2 regions of the Streptomyces luteoverticillatus genome follow, and region 2 is predicted to be linked to the other one. Evidence: predicted binding sites of a transcription regulator. Region 2 holds the regulator's gene; the other holds the start of a gene.
What was found. The regulator HspR, encoded in region 2, represses chaperone genes until heat shock. The targets are predictions, from matches to a motif close to TTGAGNNNNNNNNNCTCAA.
Positions count from the first base shown of each region.

Region 1: lon (endopeptidase La) is a predicted target of HspR. The motif match lies at 2,237-2,255, and genes of this name have one in related genera.

Region 1 covers NZ_CP034587.1:4,885,081-4,889,491, forward strand. The annotation lists gene EKH77_RS21830 (response regulator transcription factor) at 1-343, opposite strand, end outside; partial or broken gene EKH77_RS21835 (spermidine synthase) at 445-1,124, opposite strand; gene EKH77_RS21840 (rhomboid-like protein) at 1,300-2,133, shown strand; gene lon (endopeptidase La) at 2,278-4,411, shown strand, end outside.
Region 2 covers NZ_CP034587.1:3,492,339-3,496,749, reverse strand. The annotation lists gene grpE (nucleotide exchange factor GrpE) at 1-582, shown strand, start outside; gene dnaJ (molecular chaperone DnaJ) at 616-1,794, shown strand; gene EKH77_RS15360 (heat shock protein transcriptional repressor HspR) at 1,798-2,256, shown strand; gene EKH77_RS15355 (ATP-binding protein) at 2,313-2,744, opposite strand; gene EKH77_RS15350 (helix-turn-helix domain-containing protein) at 2,979-3,830, shown strand; gene EKH77_RS15345 (DUF397 domain-containing protein) at 3,846-4,094, shown strand.

The DNA of each region.
Region 1 (4,411 bases), 1.4 Mb from region 2:
AGTCGTCCGCCCCGACGCCGAGACCGACCAGCATGTCGGTCTCGTCGTCGCGCGCGGTCAGCATGAGGACGGGAACCGGCCGCTGCGCCTGCACCCGGCGGCAGACCTCCAGGCCGTCGAAACCGGGCAGCATCACGTCCAGGACCAGCAGGTCCGGCTGCCATGCCTCGGCGGTGTCGACGGCGGCGGGCCCGTCGCCCGCGGTGCGTACCTGAAATCCCTCGGCCCGCAGACGGGCCGCGATGGCATCGGTGATCGTCCGGTCGTCCTCGACGATCAGTACCCGACGCTGTGCCCCGGTGGAGGCCACGACGCCGCTCGGGCCGATGTGTGTGTGCTCCATGCGCCCCGCCCCTAAGCGTGTTCCCGTAGCGATGTGACTACGGGTCCTGCACCTGTGGAAGGCAGGGTACGGGCACCCGGCGGGACTCGGCTACGCGGCGGCTACGCGGCGCGGATGCCGAGGTGAACGACGTCCGGGACGCCTCGGGCAACGGTGATCTCTTCCGTCGTTACCCCGGCGAACCCGGCATTACGGAGGGCCTGTTCGAACGCCTCCGAGGGCTGCGCGGACCACACGGCGAGCACCCCGCCGGGCGTCAGCCGGTCCCGGCACGCGGCGAGTCCGGTGGGGGAGTAGAGGCTGCCGTTGTCCTCCGTGACGGTCCAGTCGGGGCCGTTGTCGATGTCCAGGCAGAGCGCGTCGAAAGCGGGACCCGGCGCCCGGAGGTACGCCAAGAGGTCGGCGTGGACGATCTCGGTGCGGGGGTCGGCGAGCGCCGCCGCCGAGTACGCGCCCAGCGGGCCCTCGCGGTGCCAGTCCACGACGGCCGCCTCCCGTTCGACGACGGCGATCCGCCCCAGCGCGGCTCCTCCGCCGCTCTGGCGAGCGAGAAGCCCACACCGAGGCCACCGATCAGGACGGCCGGTTCCTTTCGCTCGGCGGGAAGGGCGGCCAGGGCCGCGTCGACGAGCAGCCGCTCGGAGCGCCCGTCCGAGGTGTCCATCAGGAAACAACCGTTGGCGATGATCTCGAAGTGCTCGCTCCGCCGTCTGAGCACGACCTCTCCATAGGGGCCCTCGCGGCGGTCGATGACGGTGGCGGGCGAGTCGTAGCGGCGCATTGCTTACTGCCTCCTGTTGACCGTTCGGTGACTGTCGACGAACCGGCCGACGCCAGTAAGCGTCAAGAGGTTGACAAAGGTGACAGGAGTCACGACCAGAGGTTGATCCGGCGCCCGACCGTGGACCTTAATGTTCAAGGAAGCCCGGAGGAACGCGCGGAAAGGGGCCGACCGAGTGACCGCGGTTGACGCCGACCGGAACGCCCACGCGACGCCCGCCGCCCCCGGCCGCCTCCGCACCGCGCTCCGCCGCCTCGGCCGACTGCTGCCCACCCCCACCGGCACACCCTTCACCTTCTGCTACGGCCTGATCCTGCTGGGCACGGCCGTCTACGCCGACTTCGGCGACCAGGCCACCGTCGACCAGCTGCTCCGCGACTCCAGCACGGACGCCGCCCACCTGACCGACCAGCCGCTGGTCGTCCTGGTCGCCAGCGCCCTGTGGGTGGCCGGCGGGCTCTACTCGGCGTACGGCGTGGCCTTCGCGCTCGTCCTCACCGCGCTGGAACGGCGCGTGGGCGGCGCCCGGACGGCCGGGGTCTTCCTCGTCGGCCACGTCCTGGCCACCCTCGCCACGGAACTCCCGGTGGCTGGCGCCGTCGCGGCCGGGCAACTGCCCGAATCCTCGCTGCACCGGCTCGACTACGGCATCAGCTTCGGCCTCATGGCCTGCATCGGCGCGCTCTCCGGGCTGGTGTCGCGCCCGGCGCGATGGGCCATGCTGGGCGTGGCGGGCGCCATGTGCGCCCAGGACCTGATCGAGCTCATCGATCCGCTCGCCAGCGCGGGGCACCCCATCGCGCTGCTCACGGGCATCGCCTGCCGGTCGCTGATCCGCGACGGACTGCCGAGGCCGGTCGGGGCGCGGGAGCGGGCGGAGGCAGAGGCGGACGTTGTGCCGCCCGCCGCGGTGCCGCCCGCGCGGGCGGCGGTCCCCGCGCCCCCGCGCCAGCGGGTGGAGGGCGACGAGCCGCGTGCCGCAGCGGACAGCGCCCTCCACAGCCGCTGAGCGGCCGGATCCGAATTCACCCCGACGGGCTACCCCCGCACCGCCCCTCGACGATCGCTCACGGCGAACAAACCCCTGGGAACAATCACCCCTGCCCCGAGCATTGAGTCGGCATAGCTCAACTTGCCTGCCGAAGGGGAGATCATGGCTTCGATGTCCGCACCGCTCACCCTGCCCGTGCTGCCGCTCGACGACGAGGTGGTGCTGCCCGGCATGGTGGTGCCGCTCGACCTGTCGGACACGGAGGTCCGGGCGGCCGTCGAAGCCGCCCAGGCCGCGGCGAAGGGCTCCGGCGGCAAGCCACGCGTCCTGCTCGTCCCACGCGTGGACGGCACATACGCGGGCGTCGGCACGCTGGGCACGGTCGAGCAGGTGGGCCGGCTGTCGGACGGCGACCCCGGCGCGCTCATCCGCGGCGACCGCCGCGTGCGCATCGGCGCGGGCACGACCGGCCCCGGCGCCGCCCTGTGGGTCGAGGGCGCCTCGATGGAGGAGCTCACCCCCGACCCACTGCCCGGCGCGGTGTCGGAGCTGATGAAGGAGTACAAGGCCCTCGCCACCAGCTGGCTGCGCAAGCGCGGGGCCTGGCAGGTCGTCGACCGCGTCCAGCAGATCGAGGACCCCGGGCTGCTCGCCGACAACTCCGGCTACTCGCCCTTCCTCACCGTCGCCCAGCGCGTCGAGCTGCTGGAGACCACCGACCCGGTGGCCCGGCTGAAGCTCGCCGTGAAGTGGCTCGGCGACCACCTCGCCGAGCAGGACGTGGCCGAGTCCATCGCCAAGGACGTCCAGGAAGGCGTCGACAAGCAGCAGCGCGAGTTCCTGCTCCGCCGCCAGCTGGAGGCCGTCCGCAAGGAGCTCGCCGAGCTCAACGGCGACCCGGAGAACGAGTCCGAGGACTACCGCGCCCGCGTCGAGGCCGCCGACCTGCCTGGACACGTCCGCGAAGCGGCCCTCAAGGAGGTCGGCAAGCTGGAGCGCGCCTCCGACCAGAGCCCCGAGGGCGGCTGGATCCGCACCTGGCTCGACACGGTCCTGGAGCTGCCGTGGAACGAGCGCACCGAGGACGCCTACGACATCCCCGGTGCCAAGGCCGTGCTCGACGCGGACCACGCGGGCCTGGAGGACGTCAAGGAACGGATCACCGAGTACCTGGCGGTGCGCAAGCGGCGCGCCGACCGGGGGCTGGGCGTGGTCGGCGGGCGGCGCGGGGGCGCGGTGCTCGCGCTCGTCGGCCCGCCCGGCGTGGGCAAGACCTCGCTGGGCGAGTCCGTCGCCCGGGCCATGGGCCGGACGTTCGTCCGCGTCGCCCTCGGCGGCGTCCGCGACGAGGCCGAGATCCGCGGCCACCGGCGGACGTATGTGGGCGCGCTGCCCGGCCGGATCGTCCGGGCCATCAAGGAGGCCGGCTCGATGAACCCGGTCGTCCTCCTCGACGAGATCGACAAGGTCGGCTCCGACTTCCGCGGCGACCCGGCCGCGGCCCTTCTGGAGGTCCTCGACCCCGCCCAGAACCACACCTTCCGCGACCACTACCTGGAGGTCGAACTCGACCTCTCCGACGTCGTCTTCCTGGCCACCGCCAACGTCCTGGAGGCCATCCCCGAGGCCCTCCTCGACCGCATGGAGCTCGTCCGCCTCGACGGCTACACCGAGGACGAGAAGGTCGTCATCGCCCGCGACCACCTGCTCCGCCGCCAGCTGGAGCGCGCCGGCCTGGAGGCCGACGAGGTCGTGCTGGAGGACGACGCCCTGCGCAAGCTCGCCGGCGAGTACACCCGCGAAGCGGGTGTACGGAACCTGGAGCGCGCCATCGCCCGGCTGCTCCGCAAGGTCGCGGCCAAGCACGAACTGGGCGAGCGGGAGCTGCCCTTCACCATCGGCACGGAGGAACTGCGCCCGCTGATAGGACGCCCGCACCACACGCCCGAGTCCGCGCAGGACCCGGCCGAGCGGCGCACGGCCGTCCCGGGCGTGGCCACGGGCCTCGCGGTCACCGGCGCGGGCGGCGACGTGTTGTTCGTCGAGGCGTCCCTGGCCGACCCGGAGAGCGGCGGCGCGGGCCTGGCGCTCACCGGCCAGCTCGGCGACGTCATGAAGGAGTCGGCGCAGATCGCGCTCTCCTTCCTCCGCTCGCATGGCGCCGAGCTGGAGCTGCCCGTCGGCGACTTCAAGGAGCGCGGCGTCCATCTGCACGTCCCGGCGGGCGCGGTCCCGAAGGACGGCCCGAGCGCGGGCGTCACGATGACCACGGCCCTGGCTTCGCTCCTCTCCGGCC
Region 2 (4,411 bases):
GACGCGGCGAAGGCCGCCGGGTCCGCCGACAAGGCGGCCCCGGCCGGCCCGGCCGCGGCCGAGGACCTCGTCGAGGTTGGCCTCCAGGCACAGCTGGACCAGGCGCAGGCCGCGCTGGGCGAGCGCACCGCGGACCTCCAGCGGCTCCAGGCCGAGTACCAGAACTACCGTCGCCGGGTGGAGCGGGACCGGGTCGCGGTCAAGGAGGTCGCCGTGGCGAACCTCCTGTCCGAGCTCCTCCCCACCCTCGACGACATCGGTCGCGCCCGCGACCACGGCGAGCTGGTCGGCGGCTTCAAGTCCGTCGCCGAGTCGCTGGAGACGGTCGTCGCCAAGATGGGCCTCCAGCAGTTCGGCAAGGAGGGCGAGCCCTTCGACCCGCTGGTCCACGAGGCGCTGATGCACAGCTACGCGCCCGACGTCACCGAGACCACGTGCGTGCAGATCCTGCAGCCGGGGTATCGGATCGGCGAGCGGACCATCCGCCCCGCGCGCGTCGCGGTGGCCGAGCCGCAGCCGGGCGCCGGCCCCAAGGCCGAAGAGTCGTCCGACGAGGAGAGCGGTGGCCCGGAAGAGGGCTGACGCGATGAGTGACGGGAAGGAGGGGCGCCGGGGATGAGCCTCAGCAGGGACTTGCTGGAAAAGGACCTCTACAAGGTCCTCGGCGTCTCCAAGGACGCCACCGAGGCGGAGATCAAGAAGGCGTACCGGAAGCTCGCCCGCGAGTTCCATCCGGACGCCAACAAGGGCGACGCCTCGGCCGAGGAGCGCTTCAAGGAGATCTCCGAGGCGAATGACGTCCTTGCCGACCCCAAGCGTCGCAAGGAGTACGACGAGGCCCGCGCCCTGTTCGGCAACGGAGGCTTCCGTGCCGGGCCGGGCGGCGGCGGCTCGTTCAACTTCGACCTGGGCGACCTCTTCGGGGGCGCCCAGGGCGGCGCCGGAGCCGGCGGCTTCGGCGGCGGCGGGCTCGGCGACGTCTTCGGCGGCCTGTTCAACCGGGGCGGTGGCGGCAGCGCCCGCACCCAGCCCCGGCGCGGCCAGGACATCGAGTCCGAGGTCTCGCTCAACTTCACCGAGGCGGTCGAAGGCGCCACCGTTCCGCTGCGGATGTCCTCCTCGGCGGCGTGCAAGGCGTGCTCCGGCACGGGCGACAAAAACGGTACGCCCAGGGTCTGCCCGACGTGTGTCGGCACCGGCCAGGTGTCGCGCGGCTCGGGCGGCGGCTTCTCGCTGACCGACCCCTGCCCGGACTGCAAGGGCCGCGGGCTCATCCCCGAGAACCCCTGCGACGTCTGCCACGGCAGCGGCCGGGCCAAGTCCTCCCGCACCATGCAGGTCCGCATCCCCGCCGGGGTCTCCGACGGCCAGCGGATCCGCCTGCGCGGCAAGGGCGCCCCGGGCGAGCGCGGCGGCCCCAACGGCGACCTCTACGTCGTCGTCCACGTCGGCACCCACCCGGTCTTCGGGCGCAAGGACGACAACCTCACCATCACCGTGCCCGTCACCTTCACGGAGGCGGCCCTCGGCGGCGAGGTCCGGGTCCCCACCCTCGGCGGCCCGCCCGTCACCCTCAAGCTGCCCGCCGGCACGCCCAACGGCCGGACGATGCGCGCCCGTGGCAAGGGCGCGGTCCGCAAGGACGGCACCCGCGGCGACCTCCTGGTCACCGTCGACGTCGCCGTGCCCACCCAACTCAGCGACAAGGCCCGGGAAGCCCTGGAGACCTACCGCGAGGCCACAGCGGACGATGACCCGCGCGAGGAGCTCTTCCAGGCCGCGAAGGGAGCGTGACCCATGGAAGGAATCGGCCGCCGACGCCATCCGTACGAGCTCACCGATGAGTCGCCGGTCTATGTCATCTCCGTGGCGGCCCAGCTGTCGGGTCTCCACCCGCAGACCCTGCGGCAGTACGACCGCCTCGGCCTGGTCTCCCCCGACCGCACGGCCGGACGCGGCCGCCGCTACTCGGCGCGCGACATCGAACTCCTGCGCCAGGTGCAGCAGCTGAGCCAGGACGAGGGCATCAACCTCGCGGGCATCAAGCGCATCATCGAGCTGGAGAACCAGGTCGCCGCGCTGAGCGCCCGCGTTGCTGAATTGCAGTCCGTCGTCGACGGCGCGGCCGCGGCGATGCAGCAGCGGGAGGCGCAGGTCCACGCGTCGTACCGGCGGGACCTGGTCCCGTACCAGGACGTGCAGCAGACGAGTGCGCTGGTTGTGTGGCGCCCGAAGCGGGAGCAGAAGAAACACTGAGCCGTGTGTTCACGGCGGGGCCGCCATCCGGAGACGGGTGGCGGCCCCGTGCCGTTTCAGGCCCACGCGGCGGGCACGCGCCGGCTGATCTCGCACCAGACGGTCTTGGACTCCTCGCCGTAGAGGTCGCGGTGGAGCGGGGTATAACCCCACCGGTCCGCGAGCGTCTGGAGGATGCGGAGGCCGCGCCCATCACTGTCGAACGGCCGCATCGTCGTACGGATCGCCGGTGTCCGGGCACCGGTGTCCCGCACGGCCAGCCGGAGGCTCTCCCACTGCGACCAGGCGAGCGTCAGCTCGGCGGTACTGGTGGTGTGGACGATCGAGTTCGTCAGCATCTCGCCCGCCAACAGCTCGGCGCGGCCGGTCAGTTCGCGGATGCCGTGCGCGGTGAGCGCGGCACGGATGGACGCGCGGGCGACCTGGACTGCGCGGGCGTCGTGGGGGATGAGGAGTCGGTACTCGAACGTTTCGGCGTGCGGCAGCATGTCGCCTCCTGCGGTGGGGTGTTGGCGGCCGGTTCACGGTGTCTTGCCGCGCATGCGTTTGGGCACGGCGGTGCGCTTCCGGGGCGGCCGGATTCCGTCGCTGTGTGAGCGGCGGAGCACTCAACGTAGGGACCTATGTAGCAACTATGCAAGCGGTTCGCTGAAGTTCGCCCCGCAGGGGTTAGGCGTGGCAAGGTGACGCACCAGGTGCTCTAGATCAGGGAGAGTTGGCGCATGCCGCCCAGGAGTAACCCGACTGCGCGCCAAGTGCGCTTGGGCGCTGAGCTGCGCAAGATGCGTGAGCGCACGGGCATGACGGCCCGCGAGGCCGCGCGTCGGTTTGGTATCAGCCCGATGCAGATGAGCCACGTCGAGGTCGGTCGAATCGGGATCGGTGAGGAGCGCCTGCGCGTGCTGGCTGGCCATTACGGCTGTACAGACGAGGCGTTGGTGGATGCCCTGGTTGCCATGACCGGCAGGCAGGGACGAGGCTGGTGGGAGAAGTACCGAGGTGTCATCGATTCGCTGACCCTGGACGTGGCCGAGCTTGAGCATCATGCTGTGGCGCTGAAGGCGATACAGGTAGTCCACGTTCCCGGGCTTCTGCAGACAGAGCCCTACATGCGCGCCCTATTCACATACCTGAGTCCGGGCTATGCTCCCGACCGCCTTGAGGCCGTCATCGAATTCCGGATGCGCAGGCGCCAGGTCCTGGAGCGGGCACACCCGCTTCCGTTTGAGGCGGTGGTGCACGAGGCTGCGCTGCGCATGAAGGTCGACGGGGACAAGGTGGCCCGGGAGCAGCTCGACTTCATCCTCGAGTGTTCGGAGCGTCCTGGGGTCACCATTCGGGTTATCCCGTTCGCGGCGGATCGTTTCGCGGGGATGGGCTGCTCGATGCTGTACGCCGAGGGTCTGGTGCCCCAGTTGGACACCGTGCAGATCGATCAGGTGCACGGCAGTGTGTTCATCGACGGTGAGGCGGAACTCGACCACTACCGTGACCGACTGCGCACGATGGAGCGTTCGGCGCTCAGCCCCGAGGCGACGAGGGATTTCATCCAGCGGATCGCACGGGAGATGTGACGTATGCGTCGAACCATGTGGCAGAAGTCGTCGTTCTCCGGGAACGGCCCGGGCAACGAATGCGTCGAGGTTGCGGCTGTCGGAGAGGCGTGGCGGAAGAGCTCGTTCTCGGGCACGGGGCCCGGCAACGACTGCGTCGAAGTCACCGCGGCCCAAGCCGCAATCGCCCTCCGCGAGAGCGACGCACCCGGCACGGTCATAGCGACCGAACCGGCCGCGTTCGCGGCACTCATACGCACCGTAAAGACGGCGCTCCGCGCCTAGGCCCCCTCCCCTCGGGGGGCTGGGGGCGGAGCCCCCAGTTACGGGAAGGGGCGGGGTGGGGGAGAAAAACCCGCCCCGCCACGCGCGCAGACGCGAAGCGTCCCGCGCGGCCGGAAGGGCGGGCGCGGCATCCATCGGTCGCCCCGAAGACGCGCGGGCAGCGAGCCTCACCGCTGCGCGGCTTGGAGGCCCGGCTCGCCGTAAGGCAGCGTGATCCTCCACTGGAAGGGCCCCAAATAGCCCTCCTGAACAGGGATTTCGCTGCCGTACGCACCCCTGGTTCCCGTGGGGCGGAAGAAACGCGACCAAGCCCCGCC